DNA from 4 places in the Streptomyces sp. NPDC059895 genome. Region 1 is predicted to be linked to each of the others. Evidence: riboswitches for the same ligand, from Rfam matches in the RefSeq annotation. Region 1 holds a riboswitch; each other region holds the start of a gene.
The links. A riboswitch is a leader RNA that binds a small molecule or an ion and turns the genes downstream of it on or off. The one in region 1 is predicted to bind cyclic di-AMP.

Region 1 (7,806 bases):
CTGGCCGCAGGGGCAGCGGTGCGCGATCGCGCGCAGGCCGCGGGGCGGGCGCCCGAGCTGCTGCTGGAAGGCCTCGACGTCCGCGTCGGTGGGCTCGGTGCGCGGAGTGGGCGGCGGGGGCGTTTTCATGCCTGTCTTTCTATCGGCTCTGGGATCTCACGGGTCGAGCCCCGCGTCTGTCGTGGCTCGCGCTCCGCGGGGTCTCACCGGACCTCACGGAAACTCACGGGATCTCATGGGATCTCATGGGATCTCATGGGGTCCCACGGGATCTCATGGGGTCCCATAGGGTCCCTCGGGGTCCCACGGGATCTCGCGGGATCCCTCGGGGTCCCATGGGGTCCCTCGGGGTCCCTCGGGGTCCCACGGGGTCGTCACTGGTCGGAGGCGTCGGACCGGTCGACGCCGTCCCAGACGTTCGTGTACCAGGGGCGGTCCGCCGCCCCCAGGTCGGCGCGGGTCTGCCGGGCGGCGGCCGGGTCGATGACGATGAAGCCCGTCTCCCCCGGCATGACGTAGTGCAGCCGCTCCCGGATCTGCTGCTCGGCGTACGCGTCGTCCTGCCAGCGTGCCTTGAGGTCGCGCAGTTCTTCCACCCGTTGCCTGGCCTGTTCCTTCTCGCGCTCCAGATCGGCGATGTCGGCGCGCTGCGAGACGTACTGCCGCATGGGATAGGCCAGGGCGACGATCATCGAGCACAGCACGAGCGCGAGCAGTGCCGCGCGGCCGGTGAGGCGCGAGCGGCGGGCCTGCCGTTTGGTCTGGGAACGGTAGACGCGGGCCGCCGTCTGCTCGCCGAGCAGCCGGATCCTGGTAGCGGTCGAGAAACGGTCCCGGTCCTTCACGGCCACCTGTCCCCGCCTCCCGTCTCACACGTGCGTACGTCCCCGGACACGGTACGGGACCGAGTACGGGGACGTACGTACGACTGGCTGAGCCTCACCCGGGGGCTGGTCAGCCCTTGGAGACCTCGCGGAAGCGCGGGAAGGCGCTGCGGCCGGCGTACACGGCGGCGTCGTCGAGGATCTCCTCGATGCGCAGCAGCTGGTTGTACTTGGCGACGCGCTCGGAGCGGGCCGGGGCGCCGGTCTTGATCTGGCCGCAGTTGGTGGCGACGGCCAGGTCGGCGATGGTGACGTCCTCGGTCTCGCCGGAGCGGTGGGACATCATGCACTTGAAGCCGTTGCGCTGGGCCAGCTCGACGGCGTCGAGGGTCTCGGTGAGCGAACCGATCTGGTTCACCTTCACGAGCAGCGCGTTGGCGGCGCCCTCCTCGATACCGCGGGCGAGGCGCTCGGGGTTGGTGACGAACAGGTCGTCGCCGACGAGCTGGACCTTGTCACCGAGCTTGGCGGTGATGGTCTTCCAGCCCTCCCAGTCGTCCTCGAACAGCGGGTCCTCGATGGAGACGAGCGGGTACGCCTCGACGAGCTCGGCGTAGTACTCGGTCATCTCGGCGGCGGAGCGGTCCTTGCCCTCGAAGGTGTAGGAGCCGTCCTTGTAGAACTCTGACGCGGCGACGTCGAGCGCCAGGGCGATCTGCTCGCCGGGGGTGTAGCCGGCCTCCTTGATCGCCTCGAGGATGAGGTCGAGGGCCTCGCGGTTGGAGCCGAGGTTCGGGGCGAAGCCGCCCTCGTCGCCGAGGCCGGTGGACAGGCCCTTGCTCTTCAGGACCTTCTTCAGGGTGTGGTAGACCTCGGTGCCCCAGCGCAGGGCCTCGGAGAAGGACTCCGCGCCGATGGGGGCGATCATGAACTCCTGGATGTCCACGTTGGAGTCGGCGTGCGAGCCGCCGTTCAGGATGTTCATCATCGGCACCGGCAGCAGGTGCGCGTTCGGGCCGCCCAGGTAGCGGAAGAGGGGCAGGTCGCTGGCCTCGGAGGCGGCGTGGGCGACGGCGAGGGAGACGCCGAGGATGGCGTTGGCGCCCAGGGAGCCCTTGTTGTCGGTGGCGTCCAGGTCGAACATGGCCTGGTCGATCAGGCGCTGCTCGGTGGCGTCGTAGCCGACCAGCTCCGGGCCGATCTGCTCGATGACGGCGAGGACGGCCTTCTCGACGCCCTTGCCCTGGTAGCGGTTCGGGTCACCGTCGCGGAGCTCGATGGCCTCGAAGGCTCCGGTGGAGGCGCCGGACGGAACGGCGGCACGACCCGTGCTGCCGTCGTCGAGGCCGACCTCGACCTCGACCGTGGGGTTGCCTCGGGAGTCCAGGATTTCCCGGGCTACGACGACGTCGATGGACGGCACGAGCATCTCCTTCGTGGGATGTGACGCTGGTTGTGCGGGGCACGTGGGCCACGGGCGGCCCTTGGTGATCCCTTGTTGTGGCCTTGCGACTAGAGCCTAACCGTCCCGGGGCCGCCGGCAGCCGACCGACCGCCCCGTGGACAGGCTGACGGTACACATTGTTCCCGCCCGGAACAAAGAGGGTGACCAACAGGCGGATGGCGGGCGGGCAAAGAAAAGCCCCGCTCCGGCGCGTACGGGGGAACGCGCGCCGGAGCGGGGCGCTCGTGGGGACGGGGGGGACCCTCACGAGGTCTTCAGTGTGCGGACCGCGGCTGTGCGGGAGCTGTGGCCGCCCTGGGAGTCAGGTGTCACTTCAGGTGCAGCTGCTGGCCCGGGTAGATGAGGTCGGCGTCGTCGACGATGTCCTTGTTGAGCTGGAACAGCTTCTCCCAGCCGCCCGCGACGTCCTGCTCCTGGGCGATGGAGCTGAGGGTGTCGCCGGTGACCACCTTGTACTCGCCGTCGCCCTTCTCGACCTTCTCGCCGGTCGGGGTGGTGACCGTCTTCTGGCTCTGGGCGGCCGGGCGCTCGGCGGAGCGGGAGGCGCTCTGCTGCTCGGTCGAACGGCTCGTGGTGCCGGAGTCCGAGGAACCGGAGTTCGAGGAACCGGAGCCGGACGAGGAGTCGGTCGAGGAGCCGGAGGAGGAGTCGGACGAGGAACCGCCGGTGTAGGCGGCGCCGGACAGGCCCTTGCCGCAGACCGGCCACGCGCCCTTGCCCTGGCTCGCGAGGACCTTCTCGGCGATCTGGATCTGCTGGGACTTGGTGGCCTTGTCGGCGGTGGCGGCGTACTGCGTGCCGCCGTGCGCGGCCCAGGTGGAGGCGGAGAACTGCAGGCCGCCGTAGTAGCCGTTGCCGGTGTTGATGGACCAGTTGCCGCCGGACTCGCACTGGGCGACCGTGTCCCACTCGGAGGCGGTGGCGGCGGAGGCGTTGCCGGCCGCCATCAGCGGGGCGGCGACGGCGGCGCCGGTGACACCGGCGACGGCGATGGCGCGGGTGGCCTTGGACGGACGGCGGTGCTTGCCCTTGCCGGAAAACAGCATGGATCGATCCCCTCACCGACGCCTGCGAGGTGAGCTGTCGGGTTCGGGCCGGTTGAGTTGCCCGGCCACGCCTCTCCGGGAGGCGTGGCTTCACCCCTAGCCGCGTCCGTCGACCACCCGGTGCGGCACTTACCTTGGGTCCCCCGCTCCTGCCTGCGGCGCTTGACGCGACGACTGTTCCCGGATGGCCGCTGGCAGGATTCGGCGTTGCGACGGCCGGGGCTCGGGTTGCCGAGCGGTCATGACCGTAGGCAGGCGATCGGCGGAATATCAAAGACGATCAGCGCTTCTGAGACTCATCCCACACTTTCGCCAAACCGGACATTCAGCGCGAAGCATGACGCGAACTCCCCCCGTTTTCACGGCTTTTACGCCCTATTCGACCCCTGTCGCGAGCGTCTGACCGGGCACGATGTCGCCCGGGTCGGCTCCGATGACGTCCTTGTTCTCGGCGTAGAGCGCACGCCATCCGCCGTCGAGGTCAAGGGAGTCGGCGATGGTGACGAGGGAGTCGCCCGCCTGGACGGTGTAGGTGGCCGCCGTGCCGCCGAGGGTGTCGGCGGCGTGCCGGCCGGAGGAGGCGGTGGTGGTGCCGTCGGCCGTGTCCTCGTCGGCGCTGCCGCCGCGGTGGCGGCCGGAGGAGGACGCGGTGTCGTCAGACGCGGTGGCGCCGGCCGTGGTGCCGCCGGTCACCGCGTCGGCCGAACCGGTGTCGACCAGGCTCCAAGCGCCCGCGCTCTGACCCGGGTTGCCCGAGTCGTCCGCTTCCGGGGTCGCGGTGGACGAGCCGCCGCCCGCCGAGGAGCCGCTCGCGCCGGAACCGGTGGACGTGTCGGACGTGGCGGACTTGTCCGACGCGGAGGCGGAAGAGGAAGAAGGGGACGACGCGGACGTTTCCGGAGAATCCGTGGCGGATTCGGTGGACGAGTCCGTGGAGTCCTCGCCTGCATCCGCCGAGGAGCCGGAGGAGTTGGAGGAAGAGGCGGAGGAGTCCGAGGAGTCCGAGGAGTCCGAGGAGTCGGACGACTCCCGGGACAGGTCGGACAAGCCGGACGTCACGGAGGAGTCGGACGAGTCCTCGGCCACCCCGGTGTCCAGGTCCTCCGAGCCGGAGTCCGCGCTCAGACCGGACGTCAGCCCGCAGGTCCCCCACGCGCCGACGCCCTGGTCCGCGAGGACCTTCTGGGCGACGGATATCTGCTGGTTGCGGCTGGCCAGGTCCGGGCGCGGGGCGTAGTCGAGCCCGCCGTACGCCTCCCAGTTCTCCTGCGTCAGGGACAGGCCGCCGTACTCGCCGCCGCCCTCGTTGGCGCTCCAGGAGCCCCCGGTCTCGCACTCCGCCACCGTGTCCCACACCGTGTTGTCCGCGGCGCTCGCGCCGGTGGCGCCGAGCAGCGGGATGGCGATGGCCGAGCCGGTCACGCCGGCCGCGACGAGGAGGGCCGGGGCCTGGCGGGGGCGACGATGACGACCGTTCCCGGTGAGCATGCGGGGGGCCTTTCTCGAGACAGCATTGACCGCGCGACGGGTGGTGCCGAGGCGCCGCGCTGACGAGTGAACGTATCGGCACACGATCACTTGTCACAAGTTAATGCCGCGCGGATCACGTGAAGATCACAGAGTCGAGAAGCCGTCACCTCCGCTTCGCCGTTCCCTCACACGACGGTCGGTCAGCGGACGGCTGCGGCGTGTGGGCCGGTCAGCGGGGTGTGGGCGGTCAGCGAGGTGTGGGCGCTCAGCGGGGCGCGGGGGGCGTGAACTCCACGGGGAGGGTGCGCAGTCCGCGCATGATGAGACCGCCGCGCCACCTCAGGTCGGCCGGGTCCGCCGCGAGGCGCAGGTCGGGCAGCCGGGTGAGGAGGGTGGCGAGCGCGGTCCGGCCCTCCAGCCGGGCGAGCGGGGCGCCCAGGCAGTAGTGGATTCCGTGGCCGTAGCCGAGGTGCTGGTTGTCGCGGCGGGAGAGGTCCAGTGTGTCGGGGTCGGTGAAGCGCTCCGGGTCGCGGTCGGCGGCCGCGAGGACGACGAGGACGGGGTCGCCGGGGGCGATGTCCTGGCCGCCGATGGTCAGCGGGCGGGTGGCGAAGCGCCAGGTGGCGAGTTCCACGGGGCCGTCGAAACGCAGGAGTTCCTCGACGCCGGTCTCCAGCAGGCCGGGGTCGCCCGCGGCCAGGGAGTCCTGGAGCCGCCGGCGCTGTCCGGGGTGGGTGAGCAGGGCGTAGGTGCCGTTGCCGATGAGGTTGACGGTGGTCTCGAAGCCCGCGAACAGCAGGATGAAGGCCATGGCGGCGGCTTCGTTCTCGGTGAGGTGCTCGCCGTGGTCGGAGGCGCGGATGAGGCCGGAGATGAGGTCCTCGCCGGGGGCGGGCTCGGCGGGGAGCGCCTCGCGCTTGCGGTGGATGAGCTCGGACAGGTAGCCGCGCATCTTCTTCACCGACCGCGCGACACCGCCGCGCGGTCCGCCGCCGTGCCGGATCATCATCCCGGCCCAGTCGCGGAAGTCGTCCTGGTCCTCCCTGGGGACGCCCAGCAGGTCGCAGATGGCGTAGATGGGGAGGGGGAAGGCGAAGTCGTGGATGAGGTCGGCGGTCCCCTGGGCGGCGAACCGGTCGATGAGCTGGTCGGTCAGTTCCTGGACGCGGGGGGCGAACTCGGCGACGCGGCCGGGGGTGAACGCCTTGCTGACCAGGCGCCGCAGACGGGTGTGGTCCGGCGGGTCGATGTTCAGCAGATGCGTCATCAGCTCGGCCTTGCGCTCACCGGGGATGCCGGTCCTGCCCCTGGCGTGCGCGGGCTCGTCGTGGTGTGCGGGGTTCTTCGACAGCCGCTGGTCGGCTAGGGCCTGCTTGGCGTCCGTGTACCGGGTGACCAGCCAGGCCTCCACTCCGCTGGGGAGCCTGGTGCGGTGCACGGGGGCGTGCTCGCGCAGCCAGGCGTAGGCGGGGTAGGGGTCGGTGGCGAACTCCCAGGTGAAGAGTTCGGGGGCCGGTGGGGTGTCGGTGTCGCGGCGGGGCTGGTCGGTCACTCCTCGACGGTAGCCCGGTCCTCGGCGAGGGCCGCGCGGAGGGCGGTGAGCTGCTCGGCGGCGGGCGTCGAACCGGCGTCGGCGGCGCGGGCGAGCCAGTGTTCGGCCCGGGCGAGGAGGAGGGGGCCGAGGTCGTTCACGGCACGCTCGTGGCCGGCCCCGGCCGCCTTCATGAGGTAGCAGACGGCTTCGTCGTCCTCACCCCGCCGCCGGAGGTACTCGGCGAAGGGCTGGGCCAGCCTCGGCACCAGCTCCGCCAGTCTCCGGTACCAGAAACGGGCGTCGGTGTCGTCCCCGGCCAGGGCCGCGAGGTCGGCGAGGGCCCACACCGCGTACTCGTCGTCCGCCTCCGCCCATCCGAGCAGCGCGGCACGGCCCGCCCGGACCACCGCGTCGAAGTCGTCCGGGCCGTGCTCCCGGGCCGTCTCGGCGGCGAACGACCACAGGTCGGGTCCCGGTGGCGGCAGCTCGGAGGACCGCAGGGCGTCCGCGACCAGGGGCCCGCTCGCCCGCCAGGTCCCGGTCTCCTCCCCCGGGACCAGCAGGCCCACGACGCCGAGCCGGGGCCTGGCCGCCCAGTCGAGGTCGGACGCGGGGAAGGACCGTGCCGTGCGCTGCTCGAACTCCGCCAGGGGCACGGCCGCCATGACGCCGCAGCGGGCCAGGTCGACGGCGAGGCGCACCAGCAGGTGTCCGCTCGGCCGTGCCGCCGGCCGGCCGGCCCGCCGCCACTCCTCCCACAGTTCCGGGCCCACCGCGAGGAACTGGGTGACGCCGAGGGCACCCCGGTACCGCCGTGCGTCCACCAGGCGCGGGTCGGCGGCCGCGGTGAGGCGGGCCAGTTCGGTCTCGCTCCAACGGCAGGTGAGCCCGACCGTGGGCGCCCCGCTCAGCACGCGGGCGGTCGGCCCGTCCCCGAAGCGGTGGGCGTCGTACGCCTCGTCGCGCATCGTCGCCAGGACGAGGACGCTCTCGTGCACGCACTCCGCCAGCAGCGCCGCCGTCAGTCCCTGGGCGCCGAGGTGGCCTTCGAGATCGTCCAGCCAGAGGACGTGGCGGCCGGAGCGGTCGCGGCCGCGCAGGGCGGCGGGCAGTCCGCGCAGGTCCGTGCCCGGCTGGGCGATGTGGACGCGCGTCCCGGCGCCGCCGGCGCGGCGCAGTGCCGCCCAGGCCGTCCTCGACTTGCCCGAGAGCGCCTCCCCGGTGACCACGGCCAGTCCGCCGGTGCGCAGCCGGTCCCCGACGATCCGGTCGAGCGCGTCGTCCACGTCACGGCGCACGTACGGCGGCAGCGTCGGCTCCTCGCCGAAGCGGCGGACCGGGCGTATGCCGAGGGTGAGACGGCGGACGGCGCGCAGCCGGGGCCAGGTGTCGGCGGGGGCGACGGGAGCGGGCACCGCTGGCGCGTAGTTGTACTGGGCCCCGATCACGGGGGCGTGGAAGGTGCCG
Region 2 (7,806 bases), on a different contig from region 1:
AACCGCATCCCGCCGGCCCCCTGCACCACCGGCTCGACGATCACCGCGGCCAGTTCGCCGGCGTGCCGTTCGATCGCCGAGCGCAGCCGCTCCGCGTACGCCTCGTCGTGGTCGGCGGGCGGCGCGTCCACGAACACCTGGCGGGGCAGCACCCCGGTCCACAGCTCGTGCATGCCGCCCTCGGGGTCGCACACCGACATCGGCTGCCAGGTGTCGCCGTGGTAGCCGCCGCGCCAGGTCAGCAGCCGCCGCTTGCCGGGACGGCCGAGCGAACGCCAGTACTGCAGGCACATCTTGACCGCGACCTCGACGGACACCGATCCCGAGTCGGCGAGGAACACGTGCTCCAGCCCCTCGGGTGACATGTCGACAAGGAGCTTCGCCAGCCGTACGGCGGGTTCGTGGGTGAGCCCGCCGAACATCACGTGGCTCATCCGGCCGAGCTGCGCGCGCACGGCCTCGTTCAGCACCGGGTGGTTGTAGCCGTGGATCGCCGACCACCAGGACGCCATGCCGTCGACCAGCTCGCCCGAGCCGTCGGCGAGCCGCAGCCGGACCCCGCTCGCCGACTCCACGACGAGCGGCTCGGCCCGGCCGGGCATCGGACCGTACGGATGCCACACATGCCGCCGGTCGAGGTCCAGCAGCTCCGGCACGTCCAGGTCAGGCATTGGGCGCGAGATCCGTCCCGGCACCCCGGCGGCGTACGGCGACCAGGTCGGTGCGGGGCTCACCGGCCGCCGCCACCGGGGCGGAACCGCAGACACCGCCCGCCCCGTGCGACCCGCAGCCCGCACCCTCGTGCGCTCCGCATCCGGCGCTCCCGTGCGACCCGCAGCCCCCGTCCTCGTGCGCTCCGCGCCCGGCGCTCCCGTGCGACCCGCAGCCCCCGTCCTCGCCGGCGGCGACGACGGCGCGGTGCTCCGGCAGCGTCACCTGCTCCACGCCCTCCACCTCGAAGCCGGCGTCCGCGATCATCTCCAGGTCGGCCCGGCCCGCCTGCCCCTCGCTGGTGAGGTAGTCACCGAGGAAGATCGAGTTGGCCAGGTGCAGCGCGAGCGGCTGCATCGTGCGCAGATGGACCTCACGTCCGCCCGCGATGCGCACCTCGACGTCCGGGCACACGAACCGCACCATCGCCAGGATGCGCAGGCACCGCTGAGGGGTGAGGTTCCACTCCTTGGCGAGCGGGGTGCCCTCGAACGGGATCAGGAAGTTGACCGGCACCGAGTCCGGGTCCAGCTCGCGCAGCGAGAAGACCACGTCCACCAGGTCCTCGTCGCTCTCGCCCATTCCGGCGATCAGCCCGGAGCAGGCGGACAGGCCCGCCGCGTGCGCCTTGTGGACCGTGTCCACCCGGTCGGCGTACGTGTGCGTGGTCGTGATGTCCGCGTACGTCCCCTCGGACGTGTTCAGGTTGTGGTTGTAGGCGTCGGCGCCCGCCGCGCGCAGCCGCTCCGCCTGGCCCTCGGAGAGCAGACCGAGGCAGGCGCACACCTCGACCTCCTCGTTCCGCTCCTTGATGGCCTTGATGGTCTCGGAGACCCGGTCCACGTCCCGGTCCGTCGGACCGCGCCCACTCGCCACCAGGCACACCCGCTTCGCCCCGCCGGCCAGCCCCGCGGCCGCCGCCTCGGAGGCCTCGTCGGGCTTGAGCCAGGTGTACTTGAGGATCCCGGCCGTGGAGCCGAGCCGCTGGGAGCAGTAGGAGCAGTCCTCGGGGCACAGCCCCGACTTGAGGTTGACGAGGTAGTTGAGTTTCACCCGTCGCCCGAACCAGTTCCGGCGCACCCGGCCGGCCGCGGCCACCACGTCGAGCAGGTCGTCGTCGGACGTCGCGAGGACGGCCAGCGCTTCCGCACGGGTCGGCAGCTCGCGCCGAAGCCCCTTGTCCACCAGCGTGTTCAGCAGGTCCATGAGAGCCGATCCTGTCCTACCGAACCGCTCCGGGCCAAGGTAGGGATCGCACAACACGCCCGCTTCGACGTGTGGGTATTGCCACACCATGGGCGGCCACACCTGCCGCTAGTGTCTGTCCGCTACCTACAAAAGCACCGGAGGAACCATGGCGTTCGGCTGGATCGACGAGCAGGCGGAGCTGCGCCGCCGCGCCGGACTCGTACGGACCCTGCGTCCCCGGCCGGCCGACTCGCCGCTCCTCGACCTCGCGAGCAACGACTACCTGGGCCTGGCCCGTCACCCGGAGGTCACCGAGGGCGCGGCGCGGGCCGCCCGGACCTGGGGCGCCGGCGCCACCGGTTCCCGTCTCGTCACCGGCACCACCGAACTCCACGCCGAGCTGGAACGGGAACTGGCCGGCTTCTGCGGCTTCGAGGCGGCCCTCGTCCTCTCCTCCGGCTACGCCGCGAACCTGGCGGCGGTCACCGCGCTGGCCCCGTACGGAACCCTGATCGTCTCGGACGCCGGGAACCACGCCTCGCTCATCGACGGCTGCCGGCTGGCCCGCGGCACCACCCAGGTCGTAGCACACGCCGACCCGGACGCCGTGCGCAAGGCGCTCGGCACGCACCCGGGCCCGGCGCTGACGGTCTCCGACACGGTGTTCTCGGTCGACGGCGACGCGGCCCCGCTGGCCGCCCTCGCCGAGGTGTGCCGGGAGCACGGGGCCGGGCTGGTCGTCGACGACGCCCACGGGCTCGGCGTCCTCGGCACCGGCGGGCGCGGCGCCCCGCACGCCGCGGGGCTGGCCGGCGCCGGCGACGTCGTCGTCACGGTCACGCTGTCCAAGTCGCTCGGCAGCCAGGGCGGGGCCGTGCTCGGTCCCGCGCGGGTGATCGAGCATCTGGTGAACGCGGCCCGGACGTTCATCTTCGACACCGGCCTCGCTCCCGCGGCGGCGGGCGCCGCCCTCGCGGCGCTGCGGCTGCTGCGCCGCGAACCGGAACGCGCGGCACGCGCGCGTGCGGTCGCGGGCGACCTGCACGCGCGGCTGACGGCCGCGGGTCTGGAGGCGGTGCGTCCGGACGCCGCGGTCGTCTCCGTGCGTGCGCCGTCCCCGGAGCGGGCCGTGCGCTGGGCGGCGGACTGCCGGGCGGCAGGCCTGACCGTGGGCTGCTTCCGTCCTCCCTCCGTGCCCGACGGCGTCTCACGCCTGAGGCTGACCGCCCGTGCGGACCTCTCCGAGGCGCAGATCGAACGCGCTGTACGAGTGATCGGCGAGACACGACCATGAGTCGGCGTGACACGGCCGTGCGCCGGGATACGGGTGGGGGGTAGGGGTCCGGGCGTTCCGGACGAAGGTCAGCGGAACGCTGCCGTGAAGCCCGTCCAGCTCTCGGGGGAGAAGAGCAGGGCGGGTCCGGCCGGGACCTTGGAGTCGCGCACGGCGAGCAGACCGGCCCACGGTCCGGTCTCCGGGCGGGCCGTCTCCACGCAGTTGTTGGCGCCCGTGCTGTAGCTGCTGCGCAGCCACCGCAGATCCTGCGGACGGTGGCGGTCGTGCAGGTCGGTGCTGGAGGGTACGTTCCGAGGCAGTGCAGTCATGGTGCCTCCTTACGCGCCGTCAGCTTTCGCGGCGATGTAATCCAGTGTGTCCTCGGGCGAAAGAGCGTGCACCCGAAGGGCGTTGAAGGCCTCGGTGTAGGCCTGGAGGTGTTCTTTCCGTTCGAGGTAGAGGCTACTCGTCAAGTGGTCGAGAACAACCACATCCAGATCAGAAGTGCTCGTAAACGAGAAGATAACGAAAGAACCTGTGACTCCGATATGAGCTCCGGCACTGAACGGCAGTACCTGGAGCGTCACTTGGGGAAGCCGGCCCGCCTCCACGAGCCGGTCCAGTTGCCGCGCCATGACCTCCGGGCCCCCCACCTCCCGGTGCAGCACGGCCTCGTCCAGCACCGCGTTCAGCGTCAGCGGCGGCTGCACGCGCAGTACGTCCTGGCGGGCCAGCCGCACCTCCACCAGAGTGTCCAACTGGTCCGCGTCGGCGCCCTCGACGGCGGCCCTCGTCACCGCCCGCGCGTACTCGGGTGTCTGGAGCAGCCCCGGGACCACGGTCGTCTCCAGGGTGCGCATCGCGCTCGCCTGCGACTCCAGGCTGATGAAGTCCCGGTAGGCGGGCGGCAGTACACCGCGGTAGGCGTGCACCCAGTGGTCCCGTCCGCCGCTGTCGACGGATCCCGCCAACGCCAGCATCAGCTCGCGCAGTCGGGGATCGGTCACGCCGTAGGCGTCGAGGAGTAACCGCACATCGGCCGGTTTCGTACCGCTGGTGCCGGTCTCGATCCGGCTCACCTTCGACTGGTGCCAGCCGACGAGCCGGGCCGCCTCCCCACTGGTCAGGCCGAGGCGGGCGCGCAGGGCCCGCAGTTCGGCGCCCAGTTTCCGGCGGCGTACCGCGGGACCGTGCTGCATAGAGCTCTCCTTACTCCCTACGAGCCGTCCAAATACGCTCTGCCGTGGCAGAGTTCACCGCATCGAGCGACAGATATATGCACATCTTGGTGGATCGCCACCGGTGACGGCCCGCTGATGGCAATCTGGCGACGAAGCACCAGTCCGGGACCGTACTCGAACCATCCGCACCGTGTCGGACTCCGGTCCCGTGGGAAAGGGACGGCATCGCCATGGCAGACCATCTGGAAGCATCCCTCACTCTGCCGAGCGACCCGGCCTCGGTGTCCACGGCTCGCGCGTTCGTGCTGACCACGCTGGGGGGATGGGGTCTTCCCGCGGAGGCGGAGACGGCCGACACCGTCCGCCTCATCGTCTCCGAGCTCGCCACCAACGCCGTACAGCACACCTTCGGGCAGTCGCCCACCTTCAGGGTGGACCTCCGGCTCGACCGGGACGAGCTGCTGCGTGTCGGCGTCACCGACAGCCACCCGCGCTTCCCCAGGCGCCTGCCGGCCGCCGTCCAGCAGGACAACGGCCGCGGCCTGGTGATCATCCGGTGGCTGACCGCGGAGTGCGGCGGAAGACTCCGCGTCCGCCCCACCCGCGAGGGCGGCAAGACCATCTCCGTCGACCTGCCGTGGACGGTGCCCGTGGAACCGGTGGCGACGGCGGGCCAACAGGAACCTTGACCCCGCGCGGCTTCCGGGGCGGGGGACGTGGAGCGGTGAGGGGCGTGGAGTACGTGTGTGGGGGGTGGGGGACGGAGGGCGGGGCGGAGGGTTGCGGGGATGGGGCGCGGGCGCGGGGGTGGGGTGCCGGGGGGCTTGGGGGCTCGCGGGTGTGGGGTCACTGGGGGCTGCGCGGGGAGACGGGCCGCACGGGAGCGGCTGTCCGCCGGACGAGTGGTGTGCGGGGCGCGGGCGCGGGTGTCCGCCGAACGGGTGGTTTCTGGCGGGCGTGAGCGCGGGCGACGCGCTCGGCCGGCAGGGGGTGGCGTGGGGGTGGCAGCGGCCGCCGCCGGAGGGGCGGAGGAACGGCGGAGGAGCGGCGGGGCAACGGCGGAGGAGCGGCGGAAGGCGTGGTGTTCCGGAGCCGGACGAGGCGAGGCGGAAGCCGACCGGTGGGGGACTGGCGAGGCTCCGCGACTGGGGAGGGCTGTGGAGGGCTGTGAAGCTGTGGAGGCCGGCGTGAAGGCCACGGAGGGCGGTTGAACGGCTGCGGGACGGCCCTGGGCGGGGCGCAGGCGGCGCGATCGGCCGGCTGACGGCCCTCACGCTCCCACGGCCGCCCATGGCCCTGATCCGCCCCTGATCCGCCCCTCCCGGCACCCGGAGCCGGGCTCCAGGGCGGGGCTGCGGGGGGCGGGGCTGCGCGGCCGGGCTCCGGAGGCGGTGGCGGCGCGTCAGGGACGCCGCCACCACCCCCGGAGGGTCACTTGACCCGGCCGCGGAGGATCACTTGACCCGGCCGTACCAGACGCTCTTGGTCCAGATCTTCTGCAGCCTCACCACGTCCCCGGTCTTCGGGGAGTGCCAGATCTTGCCCTTACCGGCGTAGATCCCGACGTGGTAGACGTACGACCCCGAGTGGAAGAACACGAGGTCCCCGGCCTTGCGATTGCTCGCCGAGATGTGGCGGGTCTTGTTGTACTGCTGGGCCGCCGTACGGGGCAGTTTCTTGCCCGCCTTCTTGAACGAGTACAGCGTGAGCCCGGAGCAGTCGAACCTGTTCGGTCCGGTGGCCCCGTACTTGTAGGGCGAACCCTTTTTGGAGGCCGCGATCTGGAGTGCCTTCGTCGCCGGGGTGACGGCCGCTGCTTCGGAGGCGACACCCGGGACCACGATCGAGCCGCCCACGGCGGCGATGGCGAAGGCCGAGGCCGTGCCGGCCCGGGCCATGAGCGACGGGACACGATTGAGCGCAGTCATGCGCAACCCTTCGTCAGCCGCCTGTGAAGGATGACCTGTCGGATTCGGGCTGGCGAAGTTGCCCGGCCGCTGCTGCGGCTTCACCCCAAGGGCTGCTCGGTCCGGTCGTGGCGCGACCGCTCCGGCGACCCGTCGTGCTTGGGTCCTCCACTCCTGCCGATGCACTCCTGTCGACCGGTCATCCGGGCGGCGGCAGGACTCGGCGTCCGCCCGGACCGCCCCGCCGCTTGTGGCGGGGGCTTGTCGTCAGTCAGGGATCTTGGCGCACCGATGTCCGAAAATCCCAACGCAACCGGGGATTTGTGGGGTTACTCACCACTCACCCGTTCGGGTGGACACCCTGATGGCGGGTCAGGTGTCAAGGCGACGACATACCCCCCGACCAGCGCCGGAACCTGACGTTCCGGCGCGGTGCCCCTCATTTCGCGCAACCGCTGTGGGCTGGAAAAAGCAGTCGAGGATAGGCCGCCCGGGGGTACGCCGTTCGGTCCGTTTCAACTCGGGGCCGAGCGTCACGCTTTCGGCGAACACGGAGCCGTCGGGACACCCGTACGTCATCGGTCGGGGAGCGGAGGCATCGTGACGCGCGCCGTGCGGCGCTCCCCGTCCAGCACGCGCAGCGCCCGCGCGAGCGTCGGCGCGTGCAGTTCGCTCTCGCCCCGCTGGTGCATCAGCGTCAGCGCGTCGCGCAGCGCGGTCGCCCTGCCGACCAGTGCCTGGGCGGCGCGCAGTCCGCTGTAGGTGTCGCCGTGGCGGGCGGGGTTGATCCGGCCGAGCAGGTCGACCACCTCCAGGTAACGGTCGATCAGCTCGGCCTCGGCCCGGGTCAGCGCGGGCAGCGGAGGCAGCTCGGGAGGCAGCATCGGCGGCTCACCCCACACCCGGCAGGCCGCCGGAAGCCCGGCGGGCCGGGACCACCCGGTCCACCAGGCCGTACTCCACGGCCTGGCGGGCGTCGAGGATCAGGTCCCGTTCGAGGTCGGCGTCGACCTGCTCCGGGCGGCGCCCGGTGTGCCGTACGAGCATCTCCTCCAGGCGGGTGCGGGTGCGGGCCAGTTCCCCGGCCTGGACGACCAGATCGCTCGTCTGTCCCCGCACCGGCTCCGGCAGCGCCGGCTGGCGGAGCACCACGCGCGCGCCCGGCAGCACGGACCGCTTGCCCGGTGTGCCCGCGGCCAGCAGGACGGCGGCGGACGAGCCGGCCTGGCCCAGGCAGACGGTCTCCACGTCACAGGTGACGTACCGCAGCGTGTCGTAGACGGCCGACATCGCGCTGAACGAGCCGCCCGGTGAGTTGACGTACAGCGAGATGTCCCGGTCGGGGTCCCGGTGCTCCAGGTACATGAGCTGGGCCATCACGTCGTTCGCCGCGGTGTCGTCGATCGGCGTGCCCAGGAAGACGATGCGCTCCTCCAGCAGCTTGGAGTACGGGTCCAGCGTCCGGTGCCCCGAGCCGGTGCGTTCGGTGAACTCGGGCAGGACATGGCGGGCGGACGGTCGGGTCATGGAGCCCCCTCTTTCG
Region 3 (7,806 bases), on a different contig from region 1:
TGGTCCACTCGGCGAGCTTCGGTGCCAACGCCCAGGCCATGGCGGCGGGCCTCGCGGTGCTGTCCGTGATGGAGGACGAGCGGATCGTGGCACGTGCCCGCGCCACGGGCGAGCTGCTGAAATCCCGGCTCACGGCGCTGATCGACAAGTACGAGCTGCTCGCCGACGTCCGGGGCCGGGGCCTGATGATCGGCATCGAGTTCGGCCGGCCCAGGTCGCTGAAGCTGCGCGGCCGCTGGACCATGCTCCAGGCCGCCCGCAAGGGCCTGTTCGCGCAGATGGTGGTCGTTCCGCTGCTGCGACGGCACCGGATCCTCACCCAGGTCTCCGGCGACGAGCTCGAGGTCATCAAGCTGATTCCGCCCCTGATCGTGGGGGAGGAGGAGGTGGACCGGTTCGTCGACGCCTTCACCGAGGTGATGGACGACGCGCACGCCGGGGGCGGGCTGGTGTGGGACTTCGGCAAGACGCTGATCAAGCAGGCGGTGGCCAACCGCTAGCGTGGTTCCTGGCCCCGCGAGGCGGGCGCTTTGCCTCTGAGGCAACAAATTTGCCGTACAGGCAAAAGCCGGGCTGAATGGAGTCATGAGCTCTCCCGCCTCCGAGCCCGGAGCCGAGCCCGCCGAGGGACCGGCCTCCGAGGGACCGGCCTCCGGGGGCCCGCCCGCCGAGGGACCGCCCGCCGAGGGACCGGCCTCTGAGGGACCGCCCGCCGAGGGACCGGCCTCCGACGGCCCGCCCGCCGAGGGCCCGCCCGCCGAGGGACCGGCCTCCGGGGGCCCGCCCGTCGGCGGACAGACCGCCGCCGACGGCCTGCCCGCCGACGGTCTGTCCGTCGTGGCGCCTCAGCTGCGCGCCCTGCGCCGCCGCGCCTTCCTCACCCTGGAGACCGCCGCCCGCGCCGCGGGCCTGTCGCCCGCCCACCTCTCCCGCCTGGAGACCGGGCGGCGACAGCCCTCGCTGCCGATGCTGCTGGCGCTCGCCCGTGTCTACGGTACGACCGTCTCGGAGCTGCTCGGCGAGACGGTCGCCGACCGGGACGCCGTGCTGCGTGCCGCCGACATGGAACCGACGGCGGCGGGCGGCTGGACGTACTGGCAGGCCGGGGCGCCCGGGCGCGGGATGCAGGCCCTGCGGGTGCGGGTGCCCCACGGCTCGCAGGGCGACATCGTGCGCGTCCACCCCGGCGAGGAGTGGCTGTACGTCCTCACCGGGCGGCTGCGGCTGCGCCTCGGCGACACCACGCACCTGCTCGGCGCGGGCGACAGCGCGCACTTCGACTCGCTGACCCCGCACCGCATCGCGGCCGAGGACCCCGACGGGGTCGAGCTGCTCTTCGTCCACACCCTGTTGCAGAGCCCGACGGCCGCGCTGTGCCTGGGCCCGACCTCTGGAGGAACGCCATGAGCGACATCGAGGAGCGCTTCCCGCGCAGCCTCTGGATCCGGCTGATCATCTACATCGCGGTGGGGCACGTCGTCGCGGCGTTCATCTGGCTGCTCTTCGAGGTGGGGGCCAACCAGTAGGGGCAACCAGTAGGAGCCCCCGGCGGCGGGGTTCAGTCGAGGAGGCGCTCGCGCAGCCGCTCCCGGGTCGCCGGGGTCAGCCCGAGGCCCTGCTCCAGATAGGCGTCCACGCCGCCCCACGTCTCCTCCACGGTCTCGAACGCGGCCGTGAGGTACTCCGCGCGGGCGTCGAAGAGGGGGCTGAGCAGTTCCATGACCTCGGGGGAGTAGGCCGAGGGGGAGGTGCCGCTGCGGCGCACCTTGTAGCGGCGGTGCGTGGCGTTCGACTTCAGGTAGTCGTCGAGGATCGCCTCCCGCTCGACCCCCACGGCGAGCAGTGTCACCGCGATGGACAGGCCCGCGCGGTCCTTGCCGGCCGCGCAGTGCATCAGGGCGGGGACGCTGTCCTCGGCGAGCGCGTGCACCACCTGGGAGTGCTCGGCGGTGCGCTCCTTGATGATCGTGCGGTAGGAGACGATCATCCGGTCCGCGGCCTGGCCGTCCGCGAGGATGGCGCGCAGCTGCTCGATGTCGCCGTCGCGGACCATCCTCCAGAACTCGGCGCCGTCCGCGGGGTCCGACAGCGGCAGGTTCACATTGCGCACGCCCGGCAGCTCGACGTCCGGGCCCTCCAGCTTCTGGTCGGCCGCGTTGCGGAAGTCGAAGACGGTGTGCAGACCGAGGGAGGACAGGAACACGGTGTCCTCGTCGGTGGCGTGCGCGAGGTGGCCGCTGCGGAACAGCACGCCGTGACGCACCCGGCGTCCGTCGACGGTCGGCAGGCCGCCCACGTCCCGGAAGTTGCGCACACCGGCCAGCTCGGGCTCGGTCGACGGGATCTGCTGCGTCACAGGTGCTCCTCCGGTCGTCGGTCCCGCTCGGCGCGGCTCGGGTGGCCGACGGAACACTTCCCCGACCATACGGTAAGGATTCCCGGGGCCAACGGGTTGTCCACAGGCGGGCGTCCCCGGTGGCCCCGAATGGTTTTCCACAGGCGTTGCTCCGCGGGACACCGGCCCCTGATGATGTTGGTGCTTGATCGCACCTGTTCGAATCAGTGGGAGATCGTGATGCCCGAGTCCGCCGCCGACGGCCGTACCTGGCTCCTTTCCGGGCCGCACAGCAGCTACGCCGTCCATGTCACCGAGGCCGACGAGCTCGTGCACCTGCACTGGGGCCCCCGGCTCGCCCTCGCCGACGCCGAGGCGCTCGCCGTGCGCCCGCTGCCGGACTACTGGTCCTTCGAGTCCCCGCTCGACGGCCGGGAGGAGTATCCGGTCGAGGGCGGCGCCCGCTTCGCCCGCCCCGCCCTGTCCGTGCGCACCGTCGGCCGGCGCGGAACCGAGTGGACCTTCACCGGACACGAGACCGAGGGCGACGAACTGCGGCTGTGCTTCCGGGACGCCGGTCTGGCCGTCACCCTCCACTACCGGATGCGCGACGACGTCGTGGAGCGCTGGACGACCCTGCGCAACGACGGCGACGAGCCCCTGGAGCTGCTGCGCGCCGACTCCGCCACCTGGACCCTGCCCGACCGCGACGGCTGGCGCCTGTCCCAGCTGCACGGCCGCTGGGCCGCCGAGTCCCGTCTCACCCGCGCCCCCCTCACCTACGGCGAGAAGGTCATCGGCAGCCGCCGCGGCCACACCGGCCACCAGCACCTGCCCTGGGTGGCCCTGGACACCGACGCGACCGAGGAGCGCGGCGAGGTCTACGGCTGCGCCCTCGGCTGGTCCGGCTCCTGGCGGATCGCCGTGGCCCAACTGCCCGACGCGCGGGTGCAGATCACGGGCGGCGCCGGGTACGACGACTCGGGCCTGCTGCGGCTGGCGGCGGGGGAGTCCTTCACCACGCCGCTCTTCGCCGGTCTGTGGAGCGACGCAGGCTTCGGCGGCGCGAGCCGCGCCTGGCACGCCTACCAGCGCGCGTACGTGATCCCGGACGCCGAGCGGGACCGGCCCGTGCTGTTCAACTCCTGGGAGGCCACCTTCTTCGACATCTCGCAGGAGCAGCAGGCGGCCCTCGCGCGTCGCGCCGCGGCCATCGGCGTCGAGCTGTTCGTGGTCGACGACGGCTGGTTCGGTGCCCGCACCGGCGACCACGCGGGGCTCGGCGACTGGAGCCCCAACCCCGACCGCTTCCCGAACGGCCTCAAGCCGCTCGCGGACCAGGTCCACGGGCTCGGGATGCGGTTCGGTATCTGGGTCGAGCCCGAGATGGTCAATCCGGACAGCGACCTCTACCGGGCGCACCCCGACTGGGTCCAGTTCCAGCCCGGACGGAAGCGGACGGAGTTCCGCAATCAGCTCGTCCTCAACCTCGCCCGCGAGGACGTCCAGGAGTACCTCTGGCAGCAGCTCGACACCCTCCTGTCCAGCGCGCCCATCGACTACGTCAAGTGGGACTTCAACCGCTGCTTCACCGACGCCGGCTGGCCGGACGACCCCTACCCGCAGCGGCTCTGGGTCGACCATGTGCGCGCCCTGTACGCCCTGTTCGACCGGTTGCGGGCGGCTCACCCGGGCGTCGCCTTCGAGTCCTGCTCCGGCGGTGGCGGGCGGATCGACCTCGGCATCGTCGGCCGGACCGACCAGGTGTGGACGTCCGACAACACCGACCCGCTGGACCGGCTCGCCATCCAGCACGGCTTCAGTCAGGTGCACCCGGCGCGGATCATGGCAGCCTGGGTCACCGACAGCCCCAACACCCAGCTCAACGGCCGGACCAGTTCGCTGCGCTTCCGGTTCGTCAGTGCCATGGCCGGTGTGCTGGGCGTCGGCGGAGACCTCTCCGAGTGGACCGAGGAGGAGCTCGCCGAGGCGCGCGGCTGGGTCGAGCTCTACAAGGAGATCCGGCCCCTCGTGCAGCACGGCGACCTGTACCGGCTGCGGCCGCCGGAGGGCGGCCTGAGCGCCGTGCAGTACGTGCGCGGGGACGAGAGCGTCGTCCTCGCCTGGCTCCAGGCGCAGCGCTACGGCGAGCCGGCACCGGCGCTGCGGCTGCGCGGCCTGAACCCGGCAGAGTCGTACGAATGTCTTGAAACGGGCGAAGTGCACCGCGGGGCGGTGCTGCTGCACCACGGGTTGCGTACCGGGCTGCGGGGCGACCTCGATGCGGCGGTTATCCGACTGCGTCGCATCTGAGAGTTCTGTCCGGATTGGATTCCTTCATCACAACTCGCCCTCACATAAGGGCCCCTGGATACGCGTCACGTGAGGAGCGTCATATCCGTGACGGTGCGTCGCCCGTCATGCTCACGTAATCAAGGTGTTTCTCAGGGGTATTGCGAAAAGTCCGGGCGCCGTGGTGCACGGAAAGTGACGGGGAATTCTCACAGAGGATCAAGAGAAAGGCGTGAACAGCGCAACCTCTGCTTGTCCCTGTGCGTCTTGGTCGCTTACGTTCCACACCAATCCGGACGGACGCCCAATCCTGCCGCCGCTCGGAGCCCGCACACACTCACCCGTACGTGGCAGGAGCGGGGGACCCACAGGTAGTACCGCCTGTTCCGGTCTCCGGAACGGCTAGGGGTAAAGCCGTGCCTCGGCACGGCCGGGCATCTCCAGCCCGCACCCGACAGCTCACCTCGCAGGCGCCGGAGAGGAATTCGCCATGCCCGCGAAGGGTAAGCACCGCCGCCCCAAGACCCCGCGCTTCTCCCGTTCCATCGCCGTCGCCGGAACCGGCGGAGCCGCGCTCGCCCTCCCGCTCATGGGTGCCGCCGGCGCCCATGCCGCACCGGCCCCGTCGGCGGCCCAGTCGGTCTCCTCCGTCGCGGAGAAGGCCGTCCAGGCCGCTCCGGCCGCGCAGCAGGCCACCGCCGACGCCAAGTCCGCCACCAAGTCCGCCACCGAGACCCGGACCTACACGGTGCTGGCCGGCGACTACCTCGCGAAGATCGCGGACGAGCAGAGCGTCAGCGGCGGCTGGCAGGAGCTGTACGAGGACAACCGTGAGGCCGTCGGCGCGAACCCGTCGCTGATCCACCCGGGCCTCAAGCTGTCGATCGGCGAGAAGGCGGCCACGACCGGCACCACCAAGTCGCCGTCCACGTCGTCCGGTTCCTCCTCCTCGTCGAAGTCGTCGCAGTCTTCCAAGACGTCGCAGTCGTCGAAGTCCACGCAGTCCTCGACGTCGGCGAAGTCCTCCGGCTCCTCCGGCTCCTCCGCCGAGTCGACCACGCAGTCGGCCGAGAACACCACCGCCTCCAGCGGCTTCGTCCTCCCCGCGGCGGGCGCCGCCATCGGCACCCCGTACCGGATGTCCGGCAGCATGTGGTCCAGCGGCTACCACACCGGCGTCGACTTCGTCGTCTCGACCGGCACCTCCCTGAAGGCCGTCGGCGCGGGCACGGTCGTCTCCGCCGGCTGGGGCGGTGCCTACGGCAACCAGGTCGTCATCAAGCTCGCCGACGGCTACTACGCCCAGTACGCCCACCTGTCCTCGCTCTCCGTCTCGGCCGGCCAGACCGTCTCCGCGGGGCAGCAGATCGGCCTGTCCGGCGCGACCGGCAACGTGACCGGCCCGCACCTGCACTTCGAGATCCGCACCACGCCGAACTACGGCTCGGACATCGACCCGGTCGCCTACCTCCGCGCGCACGGGGTCTCCGTCGGCTGACCCCTCGCACGACCACCCGCCCGGCACGCCACCGAAGGCCGGACCCGTTCCCCCGGGTCCGGCCTTCGGTGTCTTTGCGCGTTCATGATCACTGTGTTGCGGTCGTATGGCAGGTCCCGCCGGACCGTCGACAGCGGGGACGAAGTCGGGACACAGTGATCCCGTCAGGGGGCAAGCGGTTTCCGCGACCCTTCCGCATGTCCGATCCCTCGAACGTCGTTCGGCACCGTGGACGGCGAACCGGGCCGTCGCGGGGTGGCCGACCACGCGACCACTCTCATCGTGAAGGACCACAAGTGAACCCCACCCGACGCCGAAGAACCGTCGCCGTCGCCGTCACCGCCGCCGCCCTGCTGGCCGGGCTCTTCTCCGCGCCCGCCGGCCAGGCCGCCGAGCAGCCGCGCCGGATCGTCGAGAACCTCGACCGCGGCCTGGTCGCCGTACCGTCCGGCGAGGGCACCTTCCTCAGCTGGCGCCTGCTCGGCACCGAGTACGCCCGCTACGGCGACGCCATCGCCTTCAACGTGTACAAGAACGGCCGCCGGCTCAACCGCGAGCCGATCAGGAAGTCGACGACCTACCAGGACGACTCCCCGGGCACGGGGACCTACACCGTGCGCGCGGTCGTCAACGGGCACGAGCAGCGGCCGAGTTCCGCCGCCCTCGACTTCGCCGACGGATACGCCGAGATCCCGCTCGCCGCGGCCGACGGCTACACCGTCCAGCACGCCTGGCCCGGCGACCTCGACGGCGACGGACGCTACGAGCTCGTCGTCAGCCGGCTCTCCCAGACCCGGGACAGGTCCGACCTGCTGGAGGCCTACACCCTCACCGGCGAGCGGCTCTGGCGGGTCGACCTCGGCCCCGGCTCCTACACCCAGGTCGGCGGGAACGGCGCCAACGACCCGGCGCCCGCCGCGATCAGCGGATCCACCGCGATCGGCGGCTACCGCAACGACGACAACGTCACCGTGTACGACCTCGACAGCGACGGCAAGGCCGAGGTGCTGGTGCACACGGCCGACGGCACCACCTTCGCGGACGGCGGGCGGGTCACCGCCGCCTCGCCCGCGAACCAGTTCGTCTCCGTGATCGACGGCGCCACCGGCACCGAGCGCACCCGGCAGCCCGTCCCCGACGACTTCGTCGCCGACGGGCCCTCCGGCGGCCACTTCGGCATCGCCTACCTCGACGGCGTCCACCCGAGCCTGGTCACCAAGCTGGTCACCCGCGTAGGCGCCAAGCGCGGCACCTTCCGGATCCTCTTCCAGACCTGGGACTTCGACGGCACGGACCTGACCCGCCGCTGGAAGTACGTCGTACCCTCCGACAGCGGCGCGACCAGCTTCCACCAGATCCGCACCGTCGACGTGGACAGCGACGGCCGGGACGAGATCGCCGACGGCAACTACGTCGTCAACAGCGACGGCACCCTGCGCTACGTCGTCGACGGCGCCGGGCACGGCGACCGCTTCCACATCGCCGACCTCGACCCCGACCGCCCCGGCCTGGAGGGCTTCGCCATCCAGCAGGCCGAGCTGGGCGTCGTCCCGAACTTCCCCTGGTACTACTACGACGCCGACACCGGCGAGCGCCTGGTCACCGGGCAGCACCCGGCCGACTGGGTGAACGACACCGACATCGACGTCGGCCGCGGCAGCACCGGCGACATCGACCCCGA
Region 4 (7,806 bases), on a different contig from region 1:
CGTGTGCGCGGGACATGAACCCCCCTGGTCTCATGAGCCTTCCCCTGCCATGAAGTCCCCCTGCCCTCACGGGCACCTCTCGCGACGAGCCCCCGGCCAACCGGCCTCCGACCCGGCCGACACGGCCTCCGGCCACGCCGACCCCGTCTCCGACCCCGCCTCCGCCCCCTTCCGAATCCGCCTCCGCCCCCCTCCGAATCCGCCTCCGCCCCCCTCCGAATCCGCGTCCGATTGCGCGCGTCGGACCCGAGTCGGGCCCCACACCCGAATCTCCCCGCCGGGCCCGGCGGTTCCGACTCTCCCCGCCAGGCCCGGCGATGCCGACCCTCCCTGGCGGGCCCGGTGATCCCGACCGTCACGATCGCCGCAACTGTCGCAACCGCCCCGCGCCCTTCAACGTCCGTGCGGCCGCCGCCGCGAGCCTCGGCCGGGCCCGTACGAAGTGGTGTGCGCGGCGGGAGGGCTCACGGCTGAGCCAGTGGAGCGCGGCGCCCACCCCCGGACGCGTCCACGCCCCCTCGTACACGGGCAGCTCGCCCGTCTTCAGCGAGTCCTTGTACTCGGCCGCGCCCCGCCCCAGATCGAGCAGGCCGACGCCCTCCGCGGCCGAGGCCTCGGCCATCCGCAGATGCAGCACCAGCCCCGGCGAGAACTTCGCGAACTCCGGGTCGTAGGCCGGGAACCAGCAGGCCAGCACGGTTGCCGAACGGAGTCCGAAGTGGGCGGCGACGGGCCGCTCACCGGCGTAGAGCACGGACAGCGTGCCGGAGCACTCCGGAGCGCGCGTCTCGGCAAGGGCGTCCACGAGCCGGGTGATCCACTCCTGCGCGAACCGGTCCCGGCGGCCGGTCCTGCGGTACTGCGCCGACTTCCACGCCATGAGCGTGCGCAGCGCGGCCGGGTCGCGCTCGTCGAACACGAACCGCAGCGGCCCGGCCTGGCGGCCCAGCCTGCGTTCCTTCGCGAGCGTCGTCTTCAGGAACTTCGGCGACTGCGCGCGCAGGCCGGACTCGTAGGTCTCGTACCCCTTCTCCACGTCGATGACGTAGGACGCGTACTCGGCGGCCACCTGCGGCAGGAACAGCCCCTGTTCCGCCTCCAGGTTGTCGAAGGCGAAGCTCGACAGGGAGCACGCGCGCATCAGTTCGTCCGCGTTCAGCCCGATGCCCGGGCTCAGTACGGCTCCTTGGGCGTCCGAGACGCCGTACGCGAGGGCCTGGCCGCGGCCGAGCCTGCCCCGCTCGTGGGGGAGGAAGCCGACCGGCTCACGCCCCTCGTACACCACCGCCACGCGCGCGCGGGGCCGCACCCGGCCCACCGCGTCGGTGAACTCCGGTTCCATGAACGGATTGCGCGGAACCGTGGACGCGGCGCGCAGCGCACGCCAGCGCTCCCGATCCCCCTCGCCGAGCTCCTCCGGCCTGAGCACACGAACACGTCCACTGCTCAACCTGACCCCCCGATCAAGTCCCCCCTGGACTCCTGGACGGTACCGCTCCAGGCGGTCAGGGCGGTAGGTAGCGGAGCATGTTGTTGCCAATCGGTGCAGAGGCCTTCAACCGTCCTGTACCCGGCGTTGCGTGAGAAAGCCGTTTCTGGCCGCCGCTCCCCGTTCTCCCGCGGATCGGCCTGCACGGACGGTGAGTTGGGGACGGCCGGGATCCGTATTCTCTGATCATGGCCGCACCCTTCGCAGATGCCGCGCGCTGCGCCGCGTACTCCCTCATCGCCACCGACCTGGACGGAACGCTGCTCCGCGGCGACGACACCTTCTCCGACCGGTCGCTCGACGCGCTCGCGCGGGCGGCGGCGGCCGGCGCCCGCCACCTGGTCGTGACGGGCCGCCCGGCACCCCGGGTGCGGCCGCTGCTGGCGAACCTGCACAGCAGGGGACTCGCGGTGTGCGGACAGGGCGCGCAGCTGTACGACGCCGGCACGGACCGTCTGCTGTGGTCGGTCACCCTGGACCGGGACCTGGCGGAGACCGCGCTCGGGAAGATCGAGGCGGAGGTCGGCGAGGTGTACGCGGCCGTCGACCAGGACGGCGTCGACGGGCTGACGCTCATCGAGCCGGGCTACCGGATGCCCCACCCGACCCTGCCGGCCCTGCGCGTCGGGTCGCGCGACGACCTGTGGCGCGAGTCCATCAGCAAGGTGCTGCTGCGCCACCCCACCCTGTCCGACGACGAGTTGGCGGCGACGGCCCGCTCGGTGGTCGGCTCGCTCGCGACCGTCACCATGTCGGGGCCGGGCACGGTGGAGCTCCAGCCGTGCGGCATCACCAAGGCGACGGGTCTGGCGCTGGCGGCCGAACACCTCGGGCTGAGGCCCGAGGACTCGCTGGCCTTCGGCGACATGCCCAACGACATCCCGATGTTCGATTGGGCGGCGCGCGGTGTCGCGATGGCCAACGCCCACCCCGAGCTGAAGGCGGTGGCCGACGAGGTGACGACGTCGAACGAGGACGACGGCGTAGCCGTCGTCCTCGAACGCCTCTTCCCCTAGGACATGTGCCGCGGGGTGTGTGCCGCGGGGCCTGTTCTGCGGGGTGTGTCCTGAGCCTCGGGCAGGTCAGTACGCGCCGAACACGTTGTCGATGGAGCCGTAGCGGGCGGCCGCGTAGTTGCAGGCCGCGGTGATGTTGGCGACCGGGTCGTACGGGTCGTACGAGGTGCCGGGCACGTGGTACGCGGCGAAGGTCGGGTCGATGACCTGGAGCAGCCCCTTGGACGGGGTGCCCTTGGCCGCGTTGGAGTCCCAGAGGTTGATGGCCTTCGGGTTGCCCGACGACTCGCGGAGGATGTTGCGGTGGATGCCGTTGTACGTGCCCGGGATGCCGCGCTCGGCCATGATCGCGAGCGACTCGCGGATCCAGCCGTCGAGGTTGTCGGGGTACCCGGCGACCGTGGTGGCCGACGTCGTGGCGACCGACGTCGTGGGGGCGGCGGAGGCGCTGGTGGCGGCCATGAAGGGAAGGGAGAGCACGGCGGCGCCGGTGCAGACGGCGGCGACGGTGCGGGCGAGGCGGGTGCGGCGGGGCTGGGTGGCAGCAGACATGGCGGACTTCCTCTCCGGCGCCTGCGGGGTGAGCTGTCGGGTTCGGGCGGGGAGGTGCCCGGCCGGCCGCCGTACGGGTACGGCGGCACGACTTCACCCCTAGCCGGGGCCGTTACGTGCGTGACGTACGGCCCGGCGTTCTACCTGGGTCCCCCGCTCCTGCCGTGCGTGAGTGTTCGTCGATGGGTGGTGAAGGGCGGCGGCAGGATTCGGCGTCCGCCCGACTGAGCGGAACGTATGCGAGAGCACATGTCCGGAACAAGTGGCGGAATCACACCACACCCCCATTGACCATGATCCGCGCAGTATGGGGTGCTTGATCCTTTGCTGTCGTAAAACGTCAACTCACCTGAGGCAAAGCGGAATCACAGGGTCCGGTGTGAGGAGTGGGGTGGGGGGTGGAGTGAGCCAAGTCACCCGCCATCGCAATAGGGGTCAAACGGACAATGAGTCATAAGTCCTTTTTAAAAGGGCGCGTTGTGGAGGGGGGGTGGAAGGTGCGGAGGGGGGCGGAGCGGTGCGGAGGGGGGTGGGGGGTGCGGAGGGGGGTGGGGGTGCGGAGGGTGCGGGAACTGTCCGGTCGTGGCCCCGGGGCGCCCCGTAGGGCGGGTCGGCGGCGGGGGCGGAACCTCCCCGGTGGTGCCCGTCGTTGTCATGACGGCGGCCGTTCGGGCGGCAGGGGGATGCGCGGGCCCTCGTGGGTCGGTGGGCGGGCGGCGGGGGTCAGGGGGCGGGGTGTGTGGTGCGGCGCAGCCAGGGCGACGCGGCCAGTACGGCCAGGCCGGTGGCGACCGCGATCGCACCGCTGACGCCGTAGTGGACGGGCCGGGACACGTCGTCGTGGAGCCGCGCGGCCTGCGCCTGGATGCCGCCCGCGAGTGCCGCGGAGAGGAACCACAGCGCCATGGTCCACCCGGCGAAGGCGGCCGGGGCGAGCCTGGAGGTGGCCGACAGGCCCGAAGCCTTCACGAGGACGTCGCCGAGGCCGAGCAGCAGGCACGAGCCCACGATCCACCAGCCGGACATCGGGTGCGCGTCGCTGTCACCGCGCCCGCTCGTCGGCACCGCCAGCAGCAGGGCCGCCAGACCGCCGAGGGCGACCCCGAGCGCGATCGTGGGCCCGGCGCCCGGCCCGCGGCGGCCCGGCCGTACCCACAGGACCGCCACCGCCGGCGCGAGGACGGCCTCGAAGGCGCAGAGCGCCGGCAGGTACCAGTTCGCCGGGAAGCCGAAGCCGGGGATCGCGGTCCCGGCGCCCGCCGAGCCCGGCAGCAGTGTGGTGGAGTACGTCCGGAGGAGGGCGAGGTCGAAGACGGTCGAGGCGAGGAAGAGTACGACGCACGGACGCAGCCGGCCGCGTTCCCGCGCGGTCACCGCCGGACTGGTGAACAGCACCGCGAAGCAGGCGACCGGGGCCAGTACCGAGATCAGGGTGAGCAGGTTCACGAATTCTCAGGGTCAGTCACCCCGACGCGGCCAGGTGGACCGTGAACGCGGTGACGACCACGGCCCCGGTGACGATCCGGTGGCCGCCCGGCGTACCGGGGCCGAGCGAGCGAGGGACCGGGGGGAGACCGTGACCTTGCCGGCCGTCGGTACCGATCGAGGGGCGCGCCTTCGCCCGGTCGGGTGAAGGCTCCCGGTCGGGTGAAGGCTCCCGGTCGGTTGAGGGTGGTCGGTCGGCTGACGGCGGTCGGTCGGTTGGGGGAGGCCGGTCGGTTGAGGGTGGTCGGTCGGTTGGGGGAGGCCGGTCGGTTGAGGGCGGTCGGTCAGGTGACGGCGGTCGGCCAGGTGGCGGCGGCCGGTCACGTACTGCGCCAGGCCGCACGTCATGCCGATCGCGGCCGCCGCGAAACCCCCAGTGCCGGCCGTGGTGATCGCCGAGCCCGCCGGTGATCACCGGTCCCGCGAGGGCGCCGAGGCCGAGCGCCGCGCAGTAGAGGGCGAAGTCCGCGTCGCGGCGGTGGTCGTCGGCGCGCCGAAGCGTGCCGACCAGGGTGGCGGCGTTCGGCCTGGCGAGCCCGGTGCCGGCGACGATCAGGCCGAGGCCCGTCCAGGTCGTGCCGGCGGTGGGCACGGCCAGGGCGTAGAGCCCGCAGGCGGTCAGGACTCCACCCCACAGCACCGCGCGGTACGGGCCCAGGACACGGTCGGCGAGTCGGCCGCCGGCGACGGAGGCCAGGTGGGCGAGGGCGCCGAAGGCCGCCGCGAGGGAGACGGCGGTCCCGGCCGGCAGGCCCAGACCGCCGTGGGCCACCGCGTCGGAGAAGTAGAGGACCAGAACGGCCTGCACCCCCAGGAAGGAGAAGCGCTCCCAGGCCGTCAGGCCGCAGAGGGCGAGCAGGCCCCCGGGCCGGCCGGGGAAGCGGCGGCCCGGGACGGCGTCGTTGCGCGGAGGGGGCCGGTCGGCGGATTCGGCGTCCACCTCTGCGCTGGACATGAATCACTACTTCCCGGTCAGTCGATAAATGTCCGTTCGTATCGGCTGATCAGAAACATACCGGTCATGATCGGAAGCCGCCCTGGCTCATCCGGGCTCCTCTCGTCGCCTCCCGGTCGAGCGACCTGGGGGGCCGGGGGACGTGGGGGCTTATCAGTGATCGAAACGTGACCGGATACGCTGACTCGAGTGATGGCAGCGACCTATCGACAAACCGTGTAACCGCCAGTAGACACCAGCAGACAGGAGACCCCTCGTGACCGTCGTCGGGCCGTTCGGGCTGAGCGTGCGGGACCAGGCTCTGGAAGCCGATGTCCAGGCCGGATTGGCGGCTGTCGAGGAAGGCTTGCTCGAGGCCACCAAGAGCGGGGTTCCCTTCATCACGGAGGCCGCCCAGCACTTGGTGCGGGCGGGCGGAAAGCGGTTCCGGCCCCTGCTCGTGATGCTCTCTGCACAGTTCGGCGACCGGCACGCGCCGGGGATCGTGCCGTCGGCCGTGGTGGTGGAGCTCACCCACCTGGCCACGCTGTACCACGACGACGTGATGGACGAGGCGACCGTACGGCGCGGGGTGCCGAGCGCGAACACACGGTGGGGGAACTCGGTCGCCGTCCTCACCGGGGACTTCCTCTTCGCCCGCGCCTCGCACATCCTCGCCGACCTCGGGCCCCAGGCGGTCCGGGTGCAGGCGGAGGCGTTCGAGCGGCTGGTCACCGGGCAGATCCTGGAGACGGCGGGGCCGACGGACGGGCGGGACCCGGTCGAGCACTACCTCGACGTGCTGGGCGGCAAGACCGGCTCGCTGGTGGCCGTCTCGTGCCGGTTCGGCGCGATGATGTCGGGCGCCGACGACACGGTCGTGGACGTGCTGACGCAGTACGGCGAGCGGCTGGGAGTCGCCTTCCAGCTCGCGGACGACGTCCTGGACATCGCGTCGGACTCCCACGAGTCGGGCAAGACCCCGGGTACGGACCTGCGGGAGGGGATCCCGACGCTGCCCGTGCTCCGGCTGCGGGAGCGGGCGGAGCGCCTGGCGCGGCCCGAGGACGTGGCGCTCTGCGAGCTGCTGGACTCCGACCTGAGCGACGACGCACGGCACGCGGAGGCACTGGCCGCCCTGCGCGCCCACCCCGCGCTGGAGCAGGCCCGTGCGGACACCGTGCGGTACGCGAAGGAGGCGCGGGCCGCGCTGGCGCCCCTGCGGGAGTGCGGGGCCAAGAAGGCGCTGATGGAACTGTGCGACGCGGTGGTGCACCGGGCCGGGTGAGGCGAGGCCACCCGGCCGGCCACCCCGCTCGGTGCCATCCGCCCGGCCACCCCGCTCGGTGCCATCCGCCCGGCCACCCCGCTCGGTGCCATCCGCCCGGCCACCGTGCCGCCGTCGCCTCCGCATCGCCCCAACTCCGCGTCGTCCCCTCAGCCTCCCCCCCCCAACTCCGCGTCGTCCCCTCAGCCTCCCCCCCCCAACTCCGCGTCGTCCCCTCAGCATCGCTCTCAACTCCGCGTCGTCCCCTACGGGTAACCGCCGGCCGCCCCGCCTCCGTGTCATACCGCAGGGGGAGGCGGAGTTGAGTCCTCGGGTTGACGTATGTGGGTGGCCGATTTGGTCAGATGGAGACCACGGAAAACCCCACTCCTCACCGATTCGGGTGAGAATGGCGGCTTGGGGTGGGGTCGTTCGCGACATGACCAGCCGCCGCCGACGACGGAGGTAAGGCACACATGGCACCGTACGCATCCGACGACAGCACGCGCGCCGGGGAGACCGACGACGACCCGCGCGTCGGACGGCGCAAGGCCGTGCGGTACGTCGTTCCGGTCACCGTGGCGGGTGTCGCGGCGGCGACGATCGGGCTCGTCCCGGCGTTGGCCGACTCCGGCGACCCCGACCTGCCGAAGATCAGCGCGCACCAGCTCCTGGAGAAGATCGCCGCGTCCGACGTGCAGCAGCTCTCCGGCACCGTGAAGATCAGTACCGATCTGGGCCTGCCCGACCTGGGCGGCCTGGAGAGCGGGCTGCTCTCCGGGGCCACCGGGGAGAGCGGCGGCTCGTCCGCCGACCCCTCTGCCAAGCTCACCGAACTCGCCTCCGGCACGCACACCCTGCGCGTCGCCGCCGACGGCCCGGACCGGCAGAAACTCTCCCTCCTGGAGGACGCCGCCGAGTACAGCGTCATCCACAACGGCACGGACGTGTGGGCGTACGACAGCGCCTCCGACGAGGTCTACCACTCCACCGTCGAGGAGAGCGCGAAGGACGACGGGACGCCCGTGCCCGCCACGCCCGGGGAGCTCACCGAGGAAGCCCT

Region 2: another riboswitch for cyclic di-AMP. It lies ahead of ACFV9M_RS31235 (C40 family peptidase); the one in region 1 lies ahead of ACFV9M_RS28095 (transglycosylase family protein).
Region 3: another riboswitch for cyclic di-AMP. It lies ahead of ACFV9M_RS20785 (peptidoglycan DD-metalloendopeptidase family protein); the one in region 1 lies ahead of ACFV9M_RS28095 (transglycosylase family protein).
Region 4: another riboswitch for cyclic di-AMP. It lies ahead of ACFV9M_RS34025 (transglycosylase SLT domain-containing protein); the one in region 1 lies ahead of ACFV9M_RS28095 (transglycosylase family protein).

The regions. Positions count from the first base shown of each region.
Region 1 is NZ_JBHWKO010000029.1:91,382-99,187, forward strand. Features, by position in the region: gene ACFV9M_RS28080 (DUF501 domain-containing protein) at 1-129, opposite strand, end outside; gene ACFV9M_RS28085 (septum formation initiator family protein) at 375-851, opposite strand; gene eno (phosphopyruvate hydratase) at 955-2,247, opposite strand; gene ACFV9M_RS28095 (transglycosylase family protein) at 2,598-3,335, opposite strand; cyclic di-AMP (ydaO/yuaA leader) riboswitch at 3,340-3,506, opposite strand; gene ACFV9M_RS28100 (transglycosylase family protein) at 3,711-4,823, opposite strand; gene ACFV9M_RS28105 (cytochrome P450) at 5,071-6,357, opposite strand; gene ACFV9M_RS28110 (sel1 repeat family protein) at 6,354-7,806, opposite strand, start outside.
Region 2 is NZ_JBHWKO010000036.1:70,580-78,385, reverse strand. Features, by position in the region: gene ACFV9M_RS31265 (adenosylmethionine--8-amino-7-oxononanoate transaminase) at 1-671, opposite strand, end outside; gene bioB (biotin synthase BioB) at 664-1,917, opposite strand; gene ACFV9M_RS31255 (8-amino-7-oxononanoate synthase) at 2,066-3,193, shown strand; gene ACFV9M_RS31250 (DUF397 domain-containing protein) at 3,262-3,504, opposite strand; gene ACFV9M_RS31245 (helix-turn-helix domain-containing protein) at 3,514-4,374, opposite strand; gene ACFV9M_RS31240 (ATP-binding protein) at 4,587-5,045, shown strand; gene ACFV9M_RS31235 (C40 family peptidase) at 5,811-6,284, opposite strand; cyclic di-AMP (ydaO/yuaA leader) riboswitch at 6,288-6,499, opposite strand; gene ACFV9M_RS31230 (hypothetical protein) at 6,839-7,147, opposite strand; gene ACFV9M_RS31225 (ATP-dependent Clp protease proteolytic subunit) at 7,155-7,790, opposite strand.
Region 3 is NZ_JBHWKO010000017.1:30,705-38,510, forward strand. Features, by position in the region: gene ACFV9M_RS20760 (aspartate aminotransferase family protein) at 1-500, shown strand, start outside; gene ACFV9M_RS20765 (helix-turn-helix domain-containing protein) at 814-1,407, shown strand; gene ACFV9M_RS20770 (DUF6126 family protein) at 1,404-1,526, shown strand; gene ACFV9M_RS20775 (tyrosine-protein phosphatase) at 1,559-2,356, opposite strand; gene ACFV9M_RS20780 (alpha-galactosidase) at 2,576-4,648, shown strand; cyclic di-AMP (ydaO/yuaA leader) riboswitch at 4,956-5,113, shown strand; gene ACFV9M_RS20785 (peptidoglycan DD-metalloendopeptidase family protein) at 5,118-6,125, shown strand; gene ACFV9M_RS20790 (hypothetical protein) at 6,422-7,806, shown strand, end outside.
Region 4 is NZ_JBHWKO010000045.1:8,882-16,687, forward strand. Features, by position in the region: gene ACFV9M_RS34010 (glycosyltransferase) at 1-16, opposite strand, end outside; gene ACFV9M_RS34015 (GNAT family N-acetyltransferase) at 356-1,429, opposite strand; gene ACFV9M_RS34020 (HAD family hydrolase) at 1,678-2,505, shown strand; gene ACFV9M_RS34025 (transglycosylase SLT domain-containing protein) at 2,572-3,057, opposite strand; cyclic di-AMP (ydaO/yuaA leader) riboswitch at 3,063-3,242, opposite strand; gene ACFV9M_RS34030 (hypothetical protein) at 3,781-4,503, opposite strand; partial or broken gene ACFV9M_RS34035 (oligopeptide:H+ symporter) at 4,831-5,497, opposite strand; gene ACFV9M_RS34040 (polyprenyl synthetase family protein) at 5,754-6,764, shown strand; gene ACFV9M_RS34045 (outer membrane lipoprotein carrier protein LolA) at 7,220-7,806, shown strand, end outside.